DNA from 2 places in the Robertmurraya sp. DFI.2.37 genome. Region 2 is predicted to be linked to the other one. Evidence: riboswitches for the same ligand, from Rfam matches in the RefSeq annotation. Region 2 holds a riboswitch; the other holds the start of a gene.
What was found. Region 2 has a riboswitch for cyclic di-GMP ahead of PZE06_RS15935 (anti-repressor SinI family protein). Riboswitches for the same ligand answer to the same signal wherever they lie in the genome.
Positions count from the first base shown of each region.

Region 1: linked by a shared signal. The riboswitch ahead of PZE06_RS07745 (hypothetical protein) and the one ahead of PZE06_RS15935 (anti-repressor SinI family protein) in region 2 are both predicted to bind cyclic di-GMP.

Region 1 covers NZ_JARGEJ010000010.1:49,532-60,263, reverse strand. Annotated here, with positions in the region: gene PZE06_RS07770 (sigma-70 family RNA polymerase sigma factor) at 1-164, opposite strand, end outside; gene PZE06_RS07765 (ABC transporter ATP-binding protein) at 359-1,471, shown strand; gene PZE06_RS07760 (ABC transporter permease) at 1,461-2,264, shown strand; gene PZE06_RS07755 (ABC transporter permease) at 2,266-3,069, shown strand; gene PZE06_RS07750 (ABC transporter substrate-binding protein) at 3,066-4,139, shown strand; cyclic di-GMP riboswitch class I at 4,471-4,557, shown strand; gene PZE06_RS07745 (hypothetical protein) at 4,685-5,032, shown strand; gene PZE06_RS07740 (hypothetical protein) at 5,092-5,625, opposite strand; gene PZE06_RS07735 (ABC transporter permease) at 5,644-6,801, opposite strand; gene PZE06_RS07730 (ABC transporter ATP-binding protein) at 6,791-7,543, opposite strand; gene PZE06_RS07725 (LytR/AlgR family response regulator transcription factor) at 7,730-8,428, shown strand; gene PZE06_RS07720 (sensor histidine kinase) at 8,440-9,399, shown strand; gene PZE06_RS07715 (SDR family NAD(P)-dependent oxidoreductase) at 9,931-10,732, opposite strand, start outside.
Region 2 covers NZ_JARGEJ010000031.1:17,631-28,362, reverse strand. Annotated here, with positions in the region: gene PZE06_RS15940 (helix-turn-helix domain-containing protein) at 159-482, shown strand; gene PZE06_RS15935 (anti-repressor SinI family protein) at 836-970, opposite strand; cyclic di-GMP riboswitch class I at 997-1,081, opposite strand; gene motB (flagellar motor protein MotB) at 2,317-3,069, opposite strand; gene motA (flagellar motor stator protein MotA) at 3,062-3,856, opposite strand; gene PZE06_RS15920 (GNAT family N-acetyltransferase) at 4,237-4,758, opposite strand; gene PZE06_RS15915 (hypothetical protein) at 4,924-5,088, shown strand; gene PZE06_RS15910 (YbjQ family protein) at 5,199-5,519, shown strand; gene PZE06_RS15905 (GNAT family N-acetyltransferase) at 5,543-5,998, opposite strand; gene PZE06_RS15900 (DNA topoisomerase III) at 6,088-8,175, shown strand; gene PZE06_RS15895 (MDR family MFS transporter) at 8,703-9,971, shown strand; gene PZE06_RS15890 (YebC/PmpR family DNA-binding transcriptional regulator) at 10,055-10,732, shown strand, end outside.

The DNA of each region.
Region 1 (10,732 bases), on a different contig from region 2:
GCCCGATACGTAACTTCCTGAATAGCCTCAAGTGCTTCTTCTTCATTTTTTAAAAAGGATAGTCCGGTTTTATATAAATCTATTTTGTACATTTTCATCAGCTCTATAAAAGCAGCTTCATTTCCTGCAATCGCTTTTGTGACAAGCTGTTCATTCGTCTCCAACTCATTCCCCCCTACTCTGTACATATTAGACCATCAAAACCAAAAAAAGGTTTTAACATTTTTCGCGAAAAATATGGCATATAGTTGCATTTCATGTATAATTATTCCGAATCGGAATTAATTCTCATTAATAGATTCAAAGTCAATCGTATCATAGGCTTTATAAATTTTTGCCAGAGGGAGGTTGCCATGTTTTGAAAAACGAAACGATTATTCAATTTCAACATGTAACAAAACAATATGATGACGATCCACCAGTCCTTAATGATGTAAGTTTTGAGATCGAACGCGGGAAATTTTACACACTACTTGGTCCGTCAGGTTGTGGAAAAACAACGATTTTGCGTTTAATCGCTGGATTTACTGAAGCATCAAAGGGCGAGATTTACTTTAATGGAAAAAAGATCAATGATGTCCCTGCCAACAAAAGACAGGTGAACACGGTTTTTCAAGATTATGCTCTTTTCCCTCATCTAAATGTGTACGAAAATGTTGCATTTGGATTACGGATAAAAAAGATGAACCAAATTGACATAGATCAAAAGGTAAAGGAAGCTCTTAGCTTTGTGAACCTCAAGGGCTATGAGAATCGAGAAATTAAAGAAATGTCAGGTGGTCAAAGACAGCGTGTCGCCATTGCTAGAGCGATTGTGAATGAACCAGAGGTTATTCTCTTAGACGAACCGCTCTCAGCACTTGATTTAAAGCTCCGTTATGAAATGCAGTATGAGCTGCGCGAGCTGCAACAACGACTCGGAATCACCTTTATTTTTGTTACCCATGATCAAGAAGAAGCACTTGCCATGTCAGATGAAATATTTGTCATTAACGAAGGAAAAATTCAACAAAGCGGCACACCAAAAGATATTTATGATGAGCCCATTAACCGTTTTGTTGCCGACTTCATCGGAGAGTCTAATATTTTGAAAGGACGAATGCTCGATGACTATCTTGTCGAATTTGTCGGCAAACAGTTCGAGTGTGTAGACCAAGGATTGGACAAAAATGAAACAGTTGAAATTGTCATCCGTCCTGAAGATTTAGAAATTACCAGCTTCGATAAAGGAAAACTGCAAGTGCGTGTCGATTCGCAGTTATTCCGCGGCGTTCATTATGAGATTAGCTGCTATGATAAGGACGGCAATGAATGGCTTGTCCATTCTACAAAGGCAGCAAATGTTGGCGATGAAATCGGCCTTTACTTTGACCCTGAGGCCATTCACGTTATGCGTTTAGGAGAAACAGAAGAGGAATTTGATAAACGATTAGAAGCTTATGGCGATGGAGACGATAGCGATGGAGAATAAGCTCACCCGCAATCTATATATGGTCCCTTACGCATTGTGGATTGCCTTATTTGTTATTGCGCCGATTATTCTTGTCCTTTATTATTCCTTTTTTGATATTGAAGGTAATTTTTCGCTTATAAACTACCAGAATTTTTTCACACCTGTGTATTTGAAGATGACATTAAGTTCCTTTTGGTATGCCTTCTTAATCACCCTATTTTCGTTATTGGTCGCATATCCAACGGCTTACTTACTAACGAAAACAAAGCATAAGCAATTATGGCTCTTATTAATTATCGTTCCTTCTTGGATCAACTTACTATTAAAGGCTTACGCATTTCTTGGCATCTTTGGTACTTACGGTGTGACAAATAACTTTTTAGAAGCAGTTGGAATCGGGACACAGCAAATATTATTTACGGATTTTAGCTTTATTTTTGTATCGGTTTATATCTTTATTCCATTTATGATCTTACCGATCTTTAATGCTTTAAATGAATTAAATCCAACATTAATTGATGCTGCGAACGATTTAGGGGCATCAAGATGGACAACATTTCGCCGCGTCATTTTCCCTTTAACACTCGATGGCGTAAAAGCGGGCTGTCAGGTTGTCTTTATTCCTGCGTTATCTCTATTTATGCTTACACGTTTAATCGCTGGAAACCGCGTGATTACATTAGGTACAGCAATTGAACAGCATTTTCTTGTCACACAGGATTGGGGCATGGGTTCAACGATTGCGGTTTTCTTAATTATTATTATGTTTCTGTTTATGACGATAACAGGTACTAGAAAGCGGGGTATATAAGTTGGAGAGAAACATATCCCCTTTAGCAAAAATCTTTTTATTTATCATCTTTTTCATTCTCTATGCACCGATTTTTTTCTTGGTGTTCTACTCTTTTAACAGCGGTGGAACAATGTACAACTTCGAAGGCTTTACATTGGATTGGTATCGAGAATTGTTTCAGGATACAAGACTATTAATTATAGTCTTAAACACGCTTGTGATCGCGCTTTTATCCGCATTAATTTCAACGATCATTGGTGTTTTAGGAGCGCTAAGCATTTATCAAGTTAAAAAACGCCGGGCGAAAAACACAATTCTTTCATTAAATAATGTCTTGATCGTCAGCCCAGATGTTATTATCGGAGCGTCCTTCCTTATCCTATTTACAATGGCTGGAATTAGGCTCGGCTTTTATTCCGTTTTGCTTTCCCATATTGCCTTTAGCATTCCCATTGTCGTGTTAATGGTTCTGCCAAAATTAATGGAGATGAGCCCTACATTAATTGATGCCGCACGGGATCTTGGTGCAAGTAGATGGAACGTGCTGACGAAGGTCATTTTGCCTTTTATAACACCAGGGATATTTGCTGGTTTTTTTATGGCATTAACGTATTCACTCGACGATTTCGCCGTAACATTTTTCGTAACTGGAAATGGATTCTCCACTCTTTCCGTGGAAATTTATTCTTTAGCGCGCAGAGGTATATCATTAAACATTAACGCTCTCTCTACATTACTGTTCTTGTTTACCATTCTCCTTGTCGTGATTTATTACTTTATTACGCAACGTAACAAGGCTCAGGTTGGAGGGATTCGCAAATGAACAAACTAATCCGTGTTTTTGCAGCAGTCGTGATTGCATCCCTGCTGTTGCTATTTGCAATCAATCGTTTAAATTCAGCGGTAGGCTTCTCAAGCGGCAATACATTAACCATTTATAATTGGGGAGACTATATTGACGATGACTTAATTGACCGTTTCGAAGAAGAAACAGGGATGAAAGTCATTTATGAAACCTTTGATTCAAATGAAGCAATGTTAACAAAGATTCAACAAGGTGGTACAACGTATGACATCGCTGTCCCATCTGAATATATGATCGCAAAAATGCTGGAGGAAGACTTGTTGCTACCATTGGATCATTCGAAGCTACCAAATTTCAAAAATATTGACGAGCGCTTCATCGATCTACCATTTGATCCAGACAATAAATATTCTGTTCCTTATTTTTGGGGAACCGTCGGTATTGTTTTTAATCGGGAAATGCTTGGTGACATGGAGATTACAAGTTGGAATGACTTATGGGATCCAGCATTTGAAAATGAGATTTTGTTAATTGATGGCGCCCGAGAAATTATCGGCATGGGCTTAAATAGTTTAGGCTATTCCTTAAATGATACAAATGTCGACCATTTAGAGGAAGCAAAAGCAAAGCTTGATACGCTCACTCCGAATATTAAAGCCATCGTTGGCGATGAAATTAAAATGCTCATCGCTAATGAAGAAGCAGCTATTGGCCTAGTCTGGTCTGGCGACGCAGCAGATATGATGTGGGAAAATGAAAACCTTGATTATGTCGTTCCGTCTGAAGGTTCAAATCTTTGGTTTGATAATATGGTTATTCCTAAAACAGCGAAAAACATTGAAGGTGCCCATCAGTTCATTAATTTTATGCTTGATGCAGAGGTTGCTGCCCAAAACACTGAATGGGTAAGCTACTCCACACCAAATAAAGAAGCTCTTCAATATATGCCAGAAGATATGGTTGAGGATGAACGCTTTTATCCATCACCAGAACTAACAGAAAAGCTTGAGGTCTATGAAAATCTTGGCAAGAAGAACTTAGCCTTATACAACGATTTATTTTTACAATTTAAAATGCATAGAAAATAGACAAACAGCACCCTATTAAAAAGATTAGTGAGTGCCTTGTTCACTTTACTATTTTCTGAGTCAATTTTCATCCATTCCACATTTACAAAAATAGGTCTTAAGTGACAAAAATCACACTTAAGGCCTATTTTCGACAAAAAAGCACTGATTTCAAAAAAAATTTCAAAAAACCCCCAAAAAATAGTCAATATCTGTCGAAATATATAAGTTTATAGGTTATAATAGTTCAATAAATGATTCTATTTCAGCAGGAATATAGGTTGTTGACTTTTCCAAAAATAATCATATAGACCTATATATACCAAGTTGAAATTGATTCGACAATTAAATAAGGTTAATTTGGCAAAGCCATTGAAAAATGGGGACGCAAAGCTATAGGGGCTAAAGTATTCACATACCATGCCAGCCAGTTGCATGAAGAAAGACATAGTTGTTTTTATGATCCCTCATGCGTTGAGGGATTTTTTATGTTGAACATCATTTGCTTCCTTGATTACGGTCCGCTTTGCAAATAACTTAATAATTTCGTTAAAGGGGAATGTATCTTGAAAGTATTGACTCAATCGACACGATACGATTTATTACGTGCTCAATTTAACTTGGATTCACAATCCGCTATGAATGATGAAATGAGAAACTCACTTAATCGAATTTTTTCGTATGTGTTTAACCACACAAAAATCATGTATCTTGAATTTATCGACGAGAAGGTTTGCTGCAACTACATTAAATTTCATCATGCTAACCAGTTCGAAGAAGTCAGTTACATGGAAACATTAAAAGATATTAAAAACTTTAACAATTTTATTCAAAACATAAAGTCAATAAAAAATGCACCAAATATAAAACCTTCAATTATTAATTATTCCTTCTGGATGAAGTTAAATAAATAATGACTAAAAAAAGTGACCTCAACGGTTGCTTTTTTAAATAAGGAGAGACAAGCGGCTAATTACGTTGTAAAAAATGTAATCAGCTGCTTGTCTTCAAAACAAAAAGGATAGGTAATTTTGAATTTCTTTATATCAATTTGTCTGTCCTGTTGCTCATCCCGAGGTTGATTTTCCTCTGAATCCCAGCAAGAATAAACTTCAATTGTTTCTCCCACTTGCAATTGCTCCTTTAAATAAGCAAATAATTCTCTCAAACATTTTTCATTGCATTGATACTGAATACGATTTTGAAAATAATCCTCCCCAGTCAGCTGAAAAGAACCGTCTAATTCATATATATAACTCTTATTGATGGGGAAATTCTTTGCTAAAGTTGTATCCCGTAACTCGCTAACTGTAATAAAGGCAAAATCGATTTCAGTTTCGTATACCTTGACCCACTCGTTTTCCAGATCGGATAAATCAAAAGCATTCCTCAAATCATGTTTATTTTTTGGCTTTGGAATGTCTCTCATCTTTTTTAAAGTATAATTTTCCCCAAAACTCCCTAAAAGGAGCGGTTTATCCGCCCCTAAATAATGATATAGTGTCATAAAATCAGCTCCAGTAAATTAGTTCATCACCCATTTATCCTTTAAGAAAAGAATTCGACCAATGATGAAAAAGACAATAATACATAAAACATTACTTCCCACTACTAAAAGAATATGTCCTAAATCAATTACACCAAACATTAACTCCTTTATTAAACTATATAAGTTTAAAATTGGAATAACAAAATGCTGCATCGTCAATTCATTAACTCCTGTACTAGTTAAAAGCATCATTGGTAAAATACTTAACATCATGATGGGTGAAGCATAGCTTCCCGCCTCTTTAATTGTTTTTCCTACAATACTCGTAATCATTAAGATTGAAGCATTAAACATCGCATATAAAATCGTAATCAAAAAGGCAACTAATATAATTAAATAAATATTTTCATCAAAAGTAAGTGCCTGTTTCAAATTTTCGGTTAAAAAAGTAATTTCTAAGACGACAACTAAAAGGGTAATAAGTCCGGTGACAGCTCCTATCGTGGTAATCGTCAACCATTTTGAGACAAGCAATGTTGAACGACGTACTGGTGTCATCAACAACGCTTCCATCGTCTTTCTTTCCTTTTCCCCAGCAAAAAGATCTGCCGCTGCTGGAGAAGCGCCAACTCCGATGGCAACTACTAAAATCATCGGCAATAATAATCCTAAAATTTGAATCATTGAATTTTCTTCAGAAAGTTCCTTTTGTTCCACCGTAAACGGGTGAACAAGGTTCGAATCGACTCCGGATTCCTGTAGCCTTGTATCAATAACAGCTTTCTCGTAAATATTTAAGGCATTGGTTACCAAGCTGATAAGATTAGCCGAGTTTTGGCTAAATGAATCACCAACGATCGTTGCCGTCGCAGCTTCTCCAGCTTGTACCTTCGATACAAAACCTTCCGTTAACAATAATGCCGCTTGTGCTTCACCATCTTGGACGGCAGCTTCTGGATCCGCAGTTTTCATCAGTTCAATATTTTCATAGACAGCAAAAATATTTTCTTCTTCGGCTAAAATTGTTGAACTCACGGCAAGTGTTAGTGAATCATCTGCCCCATCCGAGCTCAGTTTCTCATAAAATAGCGTTAAACCACTCATCATAATAATTGGTAAAAATACAGTTAATAGTAATGTACGACGGTCACGGAAACAATCCTTTAATTCCTTTAAATAAGTATTAAGAAGCATAATGCTCATTCCCCCTTACAAGTTTGCTCATGAAAATATAATTCAAATCAGTGCTTCCTTCTTCCTTATAAAGCTCTTGCAAACCACCATGATAGACAAGCTCGCCTTTATGCATCATCGCAACAGAGTCGCAGAGCAATGACACTTCCTCCATAATATGGCTGGAGAAGACGATTGTTTTCCCTTCCTGTTTAAGCTGATGGACTAGCTGGCGAAAAACATTTGAAGATGTAATATCCAAACCGGTCGTCGGCTCATCAAAAAGGATAATCTCAGGATTATGAATCAACGCTCTTGCAATCGCCACCTTTTGCCGCATTCCTTTTGAAAATCCTCCAACCTTACGATTTAAGTAATCCCGCATACCAAACATTCGCGAAAGTTCATCAATGCGCACCTTCGTTTCATGCTTGCTTAAGCCGTATAATGTCGCAAAATACTCTAAATTTTCTCGAGCCGTTAAGCGATCATACAATCCTGTTTCTCCTCCGAAAAGGACGCCTATCCGCTTTTTGATTGCTTCCGGATTTTTGGTCGTGTCATATCCTGCTACTTTGACTGAACCATCGGTTGGTGTAAGCAATGTTGCAATCGTTCTTAGCAGCGTTGTTTTCCCTGCTCCATTCTCTCCAAGAAGCCCAAGTACTTGCCCTTCTTCCACCTTAAACGAAACATGTTTTAGTGCAGTAAAAAATACTTTTTTATCTTGAAACTGCTTTGTTACTTTTTGAATTTCTATCATCACGTTTCCACCTCGTTCTCATTTCTTGTGTTTATCATACAAACAAAAAGAAATGAAATCTTCACTTATGTCGTGAATATTCCATTTCATGTCGTAAAAAGGTCATTTTTTCATCTTTTGATGGTAAAATGGAAAGAAACGATTCATAAATTGTCATTTCAAGAAATTTGCAGCGAGGCGAAATAAATGAGAATTGGTCTTGTAGATGATCGTCCAATTGATTTGGATAAATTAAAGGGCATTATAGAGGGAATAGCAGGAGTAGAAATTGTTTTTGCCACCCTTTCAGCAGAAGAGGCCTATGAACAAATAAAAAAAGAAACGATTGACTTATTAATTGCTGATATTGAAATGCCTAGTCTTTCCGGCTACGAGTTAGCAGATATTATCCATTCACATGCACTTAATATAGCGGTTATTTTTGTAACGGGGAACAGCGGCTATGCTGTTCATGCATTTGAATTAAATGTCCATGACTATATTATGAAGCCGTATTCGAAAGAACGCCTTGTCCATTCAGTTGAACGTTTATTAGAAAAGTCAAAATCAACGGATATTGCTGGAAGGCTTTATATAAAGAGGAAAAATGACATCCATATCATCCAAAAGAAAGATATCGTTTTTATCGAGCGTTCTGGACGTGCTACGACGATTTTTACAAATTCAGGTCCAATTAAAACGTATCAAACATTAAATGAATTAGAAGGAGAATTACGGGAAAGAGACTTTATTCGTTCTCATCGCTCTTTCATCATTAATATTCATTACGTTAAAAACTTTTCCTTATATGCAAAAAACTCCTATATTGTAACTTTCGAAGGAATAGAGGAACAAGCTATGATCACAAAGGAAAAAGTTGACTTTTTACAAGAGAATTATTTTTAGAGGTGAAACAGTTGAAAATCAAGCTTTATTGGGGGATGCTCTTTTTATTTGCAGGACTTCATCTCTTCATTGTAACAGGAGCACCTATCCCTGCATTCATCATAGCTGCCCTCTTTACTTACATATTACAGAAGAAGATGATCATCCGTATTTTCTCTCTCGACAACACAGTGAACAGCCTTTTACTAATCATCCAAGTCGTGCTTCTTTTATTGCAATTCCATGAAGCCTCTATTTGGGTACATATTATCTTACTGCTTAGCTTTATAATCATCGAGTTTATTCGGCTTAAGCTATCACATATATTCTTTTTCATGAAAAAGGAAATTTCTGATTTTGAGGAATATCGGCACCAATTAAACGAAACCTTTCGCATCGTTAGGAGCGAACGCCATGACTTTTTAAAACATATTTCTGCCCTCCATTATTTGCTAGAGAAAGAACAAAATACCGAAGCGAGAGTTTATTTAACAAACTTGGTAGACGGCTATGAAGAAACAAATCTTTCTATTAAAGGCGAACAAGGCAGCGTCGCAGGAATTCTGCATCAAATGTATCAAAGAGCAAAATCTGCCAATATTGAAGTTGTTTATGACCTTGAAGTTCCGCTATCTTCCCTTCCTTTCGCCGACAAAGAAATTGTCACATTAGTGGGGAATCTGTTAGCAAATAGCATTGAGGCCTGTGAAGAATGGCAAACAGCACGCGGAAAGCAAGCCAATATAACACTACAATTATATAAAAAAAGCGGTCTATTCCTTTTAATTTGCAAAAATAATAGCTTGCCAATTCCTGTCTCCATCCTCGATCAGCTCTACGATTCTTACGGGCATACGACAAAAGAGGATGGGCATGAAGGACTCGGCACAAAGCTTATCCATAACATTGTTCAAGACCATCAAGGCTTTCTCGATTTCACCCATAAGAATGAAGAATTTCATGTAAAAATTAAAATCCCAGCAATTCGATAAAAGAACAGTTACTCACATGCATTTCCGATGGGAGTAACTGTTCTTTTCGTGAGGCCATACTCTTTCGACCGCTCGAATAAAAGAACTTTTTTGATTTGTTTTTTTCTCTCGGATCGCTATCCTCTTTCTTGTGGAGTTGCCCATGAGGACAGAACTTGCTCTTGTCTGGCTGTGCTTTGTCCTTTATGAAGACAGGATTTGCTTTATTTTAAGCTTTTCTTATCCTCATCGACCCTTCATGAGAACACACTGTGCTTGCTTTTGACGATCTCTGTCCTCATGGAACCTTCATGCGGACACGAAGTGCTCTTTTTTGGTGGTCTTTGTTCTCATGAGCCCTTCTTGCGGTCACGGGGTGCTTGCTTTTGACGATCTCTGTCCTTATCGACTCTTTATGAGCACAAAACTGCTCTGAGCTGAGCATTCTTTGTTCCTATGACACCCACGATAAAAACACACTTACTCCGTTCTGAACCTCCATCAATCCACGATAGTAACGTTGCGCTAAATAAAAGGAGGGGGTGCACCTTTTTATGGCTTTTTCATGTAATCAATTGTTCGCCTTAGTCCTTCTTGATAGGACGTGCGTGGAACTTCACCAAGCATTTGCTCATATTTAGAGCCATCAAGCACAACTGGTTCTTCATTTAAGTAAAACATTTCCACTACTTCACGCATAAATCGATTAAAGAGACCGAGGAATTTAATCATATTCTTTGAAACTGTGGAAACACCTTTTGCATAGCCTGTTAATTCCCGCAAAATCGCAATGATTTCTTTTCCAGATATCGTTCCGCAGCCTGGAATATTCCAATTTTGACCATAGCTTCTCTCATCAAAAGCTAGATTCACAATTGCTTTAGCGCCGTCAGGGGTAAAAATAAACTCCCTCTTAATATTTTGATCACCGAGATAGAGGGCTTTTTTCCCTTTTACAACACTATCAAGCGTATAATGCAACAGCGTATTATGTGCGTTAGGGCCATAAAAATCGGGAAAGTGTGCAATTAGGGCATCCACTTCTGATTGTTTAATTAACTTTTCCACATTTAAGCGCACACGTCCTTTTTTCGTATGAGGGTTTTTCGGAAAATTTTCATTAACCTTCTCTCCAGCACTGCGCCCATATGCATATATATTATCGACACAAGCAAGCTTTGCCCCACAATCCTTGGCTGCCAGGACAATATTTTTCATAAATAGCTCCAGCTTTTCTTCCCATTCAGGATATGGAATATTAGCCGATTGGAAAATAACATCCACATCCTTCGCTGCCCTCTTTATATCTTCAACTTCAAAAATATCGCCTGTAAAAAAATGCAAATTTGGAACG
Region 2 (10,732 bases):
TATTGTCACAATTGAATGAATATTCTACTATGTAAATAAATATTATTTACTTACTATGGATAGCTGAAAAAACCGAAAGAACTTTTTGTTCTAAATATGGAACTACTTTTGAATATTTGCTATTATTAAATTATACATTTTGATAGGATGTGTGATTCATGATTGGTGATCGTGTAAAAAAGCTTAGACTTGAAAAGAAGATGTCTCTTTCAGAACTTGCTGAGCAAGCTGGAGTGGCAAAATCTTATTTAAGTTCTTTAGAAAGAAATCTACAAAACAATCCGTCCATTCAATTTCTTGAAAAAATTGCTGGCGTTCTCCACGTTCCAGTTGATTACCTAATCCATGAACACTTAAATGATGAAGAGCTTGATTCAGAATGGATTAAGATCGTAAAAGAAGCAATGGACTCTGGTATCTCTAAAGAACAATTTCGAGAGTATCTGGAGTTTAATAAGTGGAGAGCCAACCAAAGCAAATAACAGCAAAAAATTGATGTTAAACCTAAATACAAACTAAACCGGCAGACTGCCCGCAAACGCTTGCTTTCTTTGTTGCTTCACCTTGTTCGATGCGCATTACCTACTATGGTAACTCCGCTCTCCCAAGGCTTCACTCCGCGAAAGCCAAACGTTTTCACTCAATCTGAAGGGAAACTGCTATCTATCATCTTTGACTTTGTCTACGTTTTGAAACCTGTTCTATTAAGAGAACAGGTTTTCAATTTTTATGTTAGGTAACCAAAGCGGTGATGGTCTAAAATGTTAGTCTAAAATGAAGTCAGAAATGATGCATGTAAATGATTAATAGTTTAAAAAGTAGCAACGCAAAAAACTTATTGCTTAACCGTATTTTTAGCTAGAAACTCACGGATTTCTTCTTTCTTAATTCCTAGTTTCTTCGCCTCTTTAATTAGCTCCAACCATTCCATATCCAAACCTTCAATTCTTCCTTTCATTTCTATCACCATTTTTCCCCCTAAAATCCGGCACGAATTTCAGCAGTCCAGCCGTCATAGTACCTCTACCTTAGACCTGAGACTTTGCGTCCCTATCTTTCAATAGGTTTGCCCTTTTCTTGCGTCCTTTATTTTTTCTGAAAGTTATCCCATTTCTAGTCTACAGCCTTTCAAACAATAAAAGTGTAACTATTTGTCAATACTTAAAATTTTTTACATATTATTTTCAAACAATTTTCGGCATCTAGCAACATAATCATTTCAGCTACTATATGAATATAGAGTAGAAAATTCATTATTTCGCAGTTATTGTCGAAAGTCTTAACCTCATTCTCGTAATTCTCAAAGGAAAGGCATTGACAATTTGAAATCTTTCGTTATAGTTTTCATCCTTTAAAAGGATGACCTAGTTCGTCTTTTTTATTTCGGACTTGTTTTCACTCATCAGCGATACCGGCAATTTTTTTATGTAAATAGGCTCGAACGTCACCGGATCAAAGAACGGATGTGCCGTCAAATCATTCCCACATTCAGGACATAACCAAGTCCCGAACTCACTGCTACTAAAAGAAGGTTTATGACACTTTTCACAATTTTTTCGATACAACGGCAACATCCTCTCAATTGTTCTTTCAAAATCACCAAACGTTCTTTATTAAGAATTTAATATAATTTTAATCTTTTTATAATGTTTTTGAAATATGGAAATTTTGTCATTTTTTCGTTTTAAAGAACGTTTTTCTCTTTATTTCGTCCACATCCTTCAAATATCTTACTTTTTACATTTTATTTCATTACTTGGCCAAATATGTCAAATGAATAAAAAAGTTTTGTTTAGGTCAAACGAATCAATTTTACAAAATTTTCAAAACATTATGTCTGAATTATCTAAATAATACTATAATAATAGTAATAACCTTTTAAAATACGTGAAAGGTGGTATTAAAGTGACTTTTTTTCATATTTTGAACTTCACGATCCCGATTGCCTCCATGGTCGGGCTAGGTATATTACTCGATCGGATGTGCAAGCCAACTAAAGATTAAAGGAATTTTTGATTCGCGCATTTTGTGCAAACAAAGCTGTCACACGAAAAGTGGGAAATCCTCACCAGCAACTAACAAAGCACCTTAATTATGTTTCGATCAGAACCAGTTAAATGAAGCTCTTTTCTGGATATCGGTCTTTATTTCATTTTATCGGTCTAAATCGAAATATTTCGGTCTTTATACAAAAATATCGGTCAAAACAGGACATTTATCGATCTAGACATGATATAGGTAGATACACTCATTAAAGCACCGACAACAAAAAAGTAGTGCAAACCAATTAGGTCAGCACTACTTTTTATTTTGCATTTATTCAGATGTTATTGGTAAAATAAGTACTTCAACGCGGCGATTTTTTGCTCTTCCTTCACTCGTATCATTGCTTGCTATCGGTTGAAATTCACCGAAGCCTTTCGCACTAAACCATGCCGGGTCAAGCTTTTCATTTTTCAAAACAATCTTCATAAAATTAATTGCTCGCATGACACTTAATTCCCAATTGGATTCAAAGCGAGGATTACTAATTGGGACATTATCTGTGTGTCCGCTAATAATGATATTTCGTGGCGGACTCATAACTAGGAGCTCAGAAATTTCATTTGCTGTATGAATATCTTCTTGTCGTACTTCTGCACTTCCAGATGCGAATAAAACATTATCGCGTATCGTTAACAATAGTCCTTCATCTGTTAAGGAAGTTTCGAGCTTATCCGTGAGATTATTCTCATTAATATAGGCATTTACTTTCTTCTGAATATTTTCTAATTCCAATTGCTCAATTCTGGCCGCTGCACTTTCTTTATTCTGTTCTGCTTCAATATCGTCTAATGCCTTTGCATCCTCTTCAGGCATTGGATTTGGATATTCCAAAATACTCGTTCCACCGGTAAAAGCTTGATTAAAAGCTTGTGAGAGTTGTTCCAATTTTTGTGCATCTATCGTACTCATGGAAAATAAGACGATAAACAATGCTAATAGTAACGTTAAAATATCTGCATACGGGATCAGCCATGATTCATCTACATGTTCATCATGCTGTTCCTTTTTTCTTCGTTTACTCACCGCTCTTCTCACCGCTTTCCTCTAGGAAATTCTTCCTTTCACTGACTGGTAAGTATGAAGCTAATTTCTGCTCAATTACTCTCGGTGCCTCTCCCTCTAAGATCGATAGTACACCTTCAATCATCATATACTTTAATTTAGCTTCTTTCTTAGATTTTCTCTTTAATTTATTCGCAAAAGGATGCCAAAGAGCATAACCTGTGAAAATCCCTAGCAAAGTGGCAACGAAGGCAGCACTAATCGCATGACCTAGTGCATCAATATCACTCATATCCTGTAATGCAGCAATTAGTCCGACAACAGCCCCTAATACCCCTAATGTTGGAGCATAGGTTCCCGCTTGCGTAAAGATGAGAGCGCCCTGATGATGTCTTTCCTCCATCGCCTCAATTTCTTCCGTTAGAACATCACGTATGTAATCGGCACTTTGACCATCAACGGCTAAAGAAAGGCCATTTTTCAAAAATTCATCATCAACCTCAGTCGTTTTCGCTTCTAATGCAAGAAGCCCTTCTTTACGAGCCAACTGTGCCCACTCAGAAAACATTCCGATTAATTTGACAGGATCCATTAACTTTTTTTCTGTAAAAATAATACCGAATAATTTTGGTACCTTTTTAATCTCTGATGTAGGAAAGGCAATTGTCACAGTACCAATCGTTCCTAAAATAATGATTAATATGGCTGCAGGGTTTACTAATACGCCTACCCCTACACCTTTTAAAACCATTCCTACTCCAACACCAAAAACTGCAATAATTAACCCAATTAACGACGTTTTATCCATTATTGATCCACCTATCCCTTATGCAACTATTTGACTATGCTTAATATTTCAAGGTTTTCCAGTAAAAGAAAGATAGTTTCTATCCTAAAGACTGCCCGCAAACGCTCGTTTTCTTCATGGCTTCGCCCTGTCCTCTGCCCGTTACCTACTATGGTAACTTCGCTCCTCCCAAGGCTTCGCTTTCATGATGTGACAAACGTTATTAATCAGCCTGAAGGGTAATGGCTATCTATCATTTTTAACTTTGTCCATACTATTGTTTCTATCCTATCATTTATTTCGACAAGAACTGCAAGATTTTTAGTTTTCACGACAATTTTTCAAAATTAACCTTACAGGCGATAAAAAATAAGCAATAGTGGTAGGAAAAAAGAATCATTTTATTTAAAGTTATCGGGATGTAAAGATTTATAATAAATAATCGTGGAATCAAGTTGACCATTTGCCGATTTTGCATAATAAGGAATTTTACCAGCTTGAATATAAGCAAGAGAGGTATATAAACGATTAGAAGGATCTCCTTCTCTTGTGTCGAGGACTAATAGTGTTCTCCCTTCCTCACTCGCTCGCTTTTCAGCCGCTCTCATCAGTGCTCTTGCTACTCCATTTCTGCGGTAATGAGGGGCAGTCATAAGCTTCGCAATTTCAGCTCTGTGCATCCCATTAGGCTTCGTACATAAATGCAGCTGGATGCTTCCTGCAATTTGATTCTTTATTTTGGCTACAAATAAAACGACATTTTGCTCCAAAACATGCCTCCAATATTTGTTTGCATCAGAAAGTTTCATCGGGGGCAAAAAACCCATTGAAGCACCTTCATTCACTACCTGTACTAAGAGCTCCGAAAGTTCACCCGCATTCTTTTCAATTGATTTTAACTGCTCTATCCGAACATTCACCACAAATCATCACCTTAACTTTCAATTATTTGATTTTAAATTACCAATAAAAACTATTAATAGACAAGTTAAGTGTTAGTCCATTTAACACGAATATTGTCCATTGGAGCTTACTGAATCTCAGCATATAAAAGAGGGTAAGCTAAAGAGCAGAAAGGGGGGTGGAAGATGGCTAGAGGCAAGGAATTCAAGCAAAAGCAAAAAGGACATCCAGGAAAATTTCCTGAAGGAACACTAGTTGAACGTAAATCAAAGGATGCGATTGGTGATGAAGAATTGATCGTTGTTCAAGAGGCGTTTAAAAACCGTTTAGAGGAAGAAGATGTTGAGTAAAAAAAACTTTTCCCTTTAACGAAACTTCCTCATCCTCAAAACGTAATCATTATAGATATAACCAATTAAGAAAAAGTTTGCCATTCGCGCACTCGAAGGAGGAAGAATAAATGCTGGTATCTACAACACCAACATTACAGGGAAAAGTTATTGATCGTTACTTAGGAATTGTCACAGGAGAAGCCATTATGGGGGCTAATGTCGTTCGTGATTTCTTAGCAGGCATCACCGATGTCATCGGTGGACGCAGTAGTGCATATGAAGATAAGTTATCTGAGGGGCGTGAAATTGCCATCCGCGAAATGGAAGATCAAGCTCGTCGGCTCGGTGCCAATGCCGTCGTGGGCGTAGACCTTGATTTTGAAACATTACGCGACGGCATGATGATGTGTGTTGCTACCGGCACTGCTGTATTTATAAAAGAGCAATAAAAAGATAAAAGAGACGGTTTATGCTACCCGTCTCTTTTCAACCTTTTCGTGAAATGGACGACACCAATATCACCGAACACACTTTCACCACTTTTCTCAAATCCTAACTTTAAGTAAAACTTGATCGCAGGGAAATTCTTTGCACCTGTTGAGACTATCATCAATGGGTGAGACTCCATCTTTTTTTCAACATAATCAACCATCTGTTTGGCAATGCCTTTTCGAAAATAATCAGGATGCACCATCACCCGATGGAGATCAATCACGTCTTTCACAATCTTAAATGATAACACCCCTACTAGCTCCTCATCGATAAAATAGCCAATAAACTCCTCATCACATTGCTTTAATTGTGCGAGCGTTTCTTTTAATGGGGGGATTTCATTCGAGCCGATCAACTCCGCTTCGACCTGATAAGATTTCTTTTGTAATTTCAGTACTTCCTTACCATATTTTTCAATCAAAAATCTCTTAATCATTTGAACCTCCTAATACGACCCCATTACCATTCTTCTTTATTATCCGTTATACTAGTAAGGAATATCAAAAAGGAAATAAAGGTGAACAAATGAAATCTTTAGTACTTGCTGAAAAACCAAGCGTTGCTCGGGAAATTGCCCGCGTTCTTGGGTGCAAACAATCTCATAAAAGTTACATCGAAGGAAATCAATATATTGTTACTTGGGCGCTCGGTCACTTAATCGAATTAAAAATGCCTGAACACTACGATAAAAAATATCAAAATTGGAATCTTGAGGATCTTCCCATTATCCCTGAACAAATGGGTACAAAAGTTATGAAACAAACAAGTCATCAGTTTAAAGCCATCGAGCATTTAGCAAAACGCAAGGATATTAAGGATTGTATCATTGCTACCGATGCTGGTCGAGAGGGTGAGCTTGTGGCCCGTTGGATTTTGGATAAAATCCGTTGGCACAAACCGATAAAGCGCTTGTGGATCTCGTCCCATACGGACCGTTCTATTAAAGAAGGCTTCCAAAAACTGAAGCCTGGGAAAGAATTTGAGGCACTTTATCAATCTGCCGTTTGTCGTGCCGAAGCGGACTGGCTCATCGGATTGAATGTCACTCGCGCATTAACGACTAAATTCCAGGAGCCCCTATCCGCTGGAAGAGTACAAACCCCTACCCTCTCTCTCATTTTGGAAAGGGAAAAAACAATTCAAAGTTTTAAGCCGAAAGAGTATTGGACGATCGAAGGCCAAATCGGACCATTGAAAACAAGCTGGGAGGAAAGGGGCGAGAAAAGAATTTTCGCTCTTGAAAAGGCTCAGAGTATTGTCGAGAAAATTAAAGGCCAAAAAGGGAGTGTTCAAGCGCTCAACCGTAAGGAAAAAAGCGAGCAGCAGCCTCTGCCTTATGACTTAACAGAGCTTCAAAGAGATGCTCATAACCGCTTTGGCTTCTCAGCGAAAAAGACACTGTCTGTCTTGCAAAAACTTTATGAACAATATAAGCTCGTTACTTATCCAAGAACCGATTCGCGCTATTTAACAAAGGATATGGAAGGAACGATGCTCGACCGCTTGCAAGGATTGGCATCCAGCTATCGGGACGAAGTTAAGCCCCTTATCGCAAATAAAGGGAAAGTGCTGGCGAAACGAGTATTTAACAATGATAAAGTCAGCGATCATCATGCGATTATTCCAACAGAAGAACGCTCTCACTTAAGCGATCTTTCCAATGATGAACGAAAGCTTTACGACTTGATTGTTAGGAGATTTCTCGCCTTATTCCATCAACCTTACAAATATGAATCAGTAAAAGCCATTATTGAAGTAAATGGTGAAACTTTTACTGCCAACGAAACGGTTATTATTGATCTAGGTTTCAAAAAGCTTACCCAAAAAGAAACATCGACTGACATAAAAACGCTTGGAGCGATTGCAAAAGGGCAAAGCTTTACTGTGCAAAGTGTAAATTTGGAGAAAAAGCTGACAGAGCCTCCTGCAAGATACTCTGAAGCAGATGTCCTCACGCAAATGGAGAAGTATGGGCTCGGAACACCTGCTACTAGGGCGGAAATTATCGAACGCTTAATACAAACAGAAGTAGTCGAAAGAAAAAATGGCCGCTTCTTCACGACCGCAAAAGGAAAGCAATTGATTGATATCGTAAACGAGGAATTAAAATCCCCTGAACTTACAGCAAAATGGGAAAAAGAACTTGAGGCGATCTCAAAAGGAAAAAGCAACCCAAAACAGTTCAAACAAAATATTCGTAAACAAACAGAACAGCTCATTTCAGAGATTAAGAAAAGCAATCAAAAATATAAAGCCCATAACTTAACTGGCTCAAAATGTCCAGAGTGCGGCTCATTTCTTAAGGAAAGAACGACAAAAGAAGGGAAAATGCTCGTCTGCTCAAGCCTTGATTGTCGTTATCGCAAAAGAAAAGATCCGAAGCTCTCTAATCGCCGTTGTCCTAGTTGTCATAAAAAAATGGAAATGCATGAAGGAAAAGCCGGACTTTATTTTCAATGCCGTCCATGCAACGTCGTAGAAAAAGCAGAAGAAAAGAAAAAAGCAGTAACAAAACGTGAAGAGCGTAAGTTAGTGCAAAAGTATTCACAACAGGATGACTTTGGCACAAGCCTTGGTGATTTATTGAAGGCTGCGATGGAGAAAAAAGATTAAGCTAGAAAAATTTTTTATTACTTTTTCAAACTTTAGACAAACAACTCGATTGAGCGAATTTGTCTAAAGTTTTTTTTCTGTAAAAAATTAAAGAGCTTAAGAAACTAATTTTTTGAGGGAATTTGATTGCTGGAAGAGTAATGTTACGAATCAAAGGATGGCTTTCCTCCACTTCTAATGCTCTGCTTCCCTTTGACCAGATCCGTTTTCCTTTGCTTGTAATTCACGTCTTCTGTCGTGCAAGCGCAACCTTTGACGGGGATCACTGCTTCGATCAAGCCTTGCAGTTGCGTTAGCGACGAGGAGATTTGACGAGACGTCACTGGCAAGCAACTGCCTAGAGCGTAATATCGCCAGTCCGTTTAAAGACAGTCATGCTCGCTACCTTTTTTGGAACAACTGCAGCCAAGTTTTTTTCTTATATTTTCCTTGTAAAAGATTGGTTTTAAGACGTATCATATTGAAGAAGTATGATTTTCCCTAAAAGGGCTGTTTTTAATCTATGTTTAAGAATCGAGGGTACCATCATGAGAATAAGAGATTGGGATGTAAATTTAAAAATCCGTCTATTTGGAGAAGCAGCGATGAATATTACCTTCTGGATGTTCTTCCCCTTCCTGACCATCTATTTTGCAGAAGCCTTCGGGAAAGGAACAGCCGGTTTCTTGCTCGTCCTTTCTCAAGCATTCTCAGTCATTGCTAATCTATTAGGTGGGTATAGCGCTGATCGCTTTGGGCGAAAAAAAATGATGGTTTTATCCGCATTTGGTCAAGGTATCTGCTTTTTAATTTTTGCGCTGACGACATCGCCCGTTATTGGATTTATTGCTTTTGCCTTCGTTAGTTTTTTTAGTTCAATCTATTGGCCAGCAAGCCAAGCGATGGTAGCCGACGTAGTATCCGAAAAAGATCGAAGCAATGTCTTCGCCGTTTTTTACACGTCTATTAATATCGCTGTCGTTGTTGGTCCCCTTTTAGGAGCGATCTTTTACACGAACTACTTTTCAGAGCTCCTGTTTATTTGCAGCATTATTTGTTTGGGCTTAGCGTTTACGCTAGCGAAGTGGACAACCGAGACAGCACCTGCCGTTTCCCGTCAAAAACAACTAGATGACAGATGGCATTATTTTTTGTTTAAACAATTTAAAGACTACGGGATTATATTTAAAGATAAAATCTTCATGCTCTTCATGGTTGCAGGAGTATTAGCATCGCAAACTTTCATGCAGCTCGACTTGCTTTTTCCGCTCTACATTAAAGATGTTGTCCACAATCAAACCCTCTTGTCTGTTGGTGATTGGGCATTTAAGGTAGGCGGAGAACAGGCCTTTGGCATTGTTCTTGCTTTTAACGGTTTATTGGTCGCAATCTTCACCGTTTCTGTCACAAAATGGATGACAAAATATGTAGAGCGAAATGTCTTTGTCCTTTCTTCTGTTATGTACGCCATATCCATTCTGCTCTTTGGGCAGACACAATGGATTTGGGGATTATTGCTGGCAATGTTAATTTTCACTTTCGGAGAGTTAATGGTAGCTGGTTTGCAGCAAAGTTTTATTTCCAGAATCTCTCCAGAGCATATGCGTGGACAATATTTTGCAGCAGCAAGCCTTCGTTACACGCTCGGCAAAACGATCGCTCCAATGACAATACCCTTAACTGTATGGATCGGGTACCAATGGACTTTTTTCGTATTATCTCTACTCGCCTTAACTAGCGCTTGCTTATATTGGCTGATGTTTTCATTTATCCAAAAAAGGAAGCCATTATATTTCCACTCTAATGTGACTGATTGAGCATTTGTTTGGTATAATATGATCTGTGAAAATATCATTTCTTATCATTTATCTTAAATAGAATTGAAAGTGAGTGTTCAATTATGGGCCGTAAATGGAATAATATTAAAGACAAAAAGGCGGCAAAAGACGCTAATACGAGTCGCATATATGCTAAATTCGGTCGTGAAATTTATGTTGCCGCTAAACAAGGGGAGCCTGACCCAGAAGCAAATCAAACTTTAAGATTCGTATTAGAACGCGCGAAAACGTATAATGTACCAAAACATATTATTGATCGGGCAATCGAAAAGGCAAAAGGTGGTTCCGAGGAGAACTACGATGAGCTGCGCTATGAAGGATTTGGACCAAACGGCTCCATGGTCATTGTCGATGCTTTAACGAATAACGTAAACCGAACTGCATCCGAGGTGCGCGCTGCTTTCGGTAAAAACGGGGGAAATATGGGTGTCAGCGGCTCTGTATCCTATATGTTTGATAAAACAGCCGTTATCGGTGTTGAAGGCAAAACAGCCGATGATGTGTTAGAGCTACTTATGGAAGCTGACATCGATGTACGTGACATTCTTGAAGAGGAAGACTCAATCATTGTTTATGCGGAGCCAGACCAGTTCCACGCTGTGCAAGAAGCTTTTAAAAATGCAGGAGTTAGCGAGTTTACAGTAGCAGAATTAACGATGCTTGCCCAAAACGATGTAACTCTTCCAAAAGATGCCCAAGCCCAATTCGAAAAAATGATTGATGCATTAGAAGATCTTGAA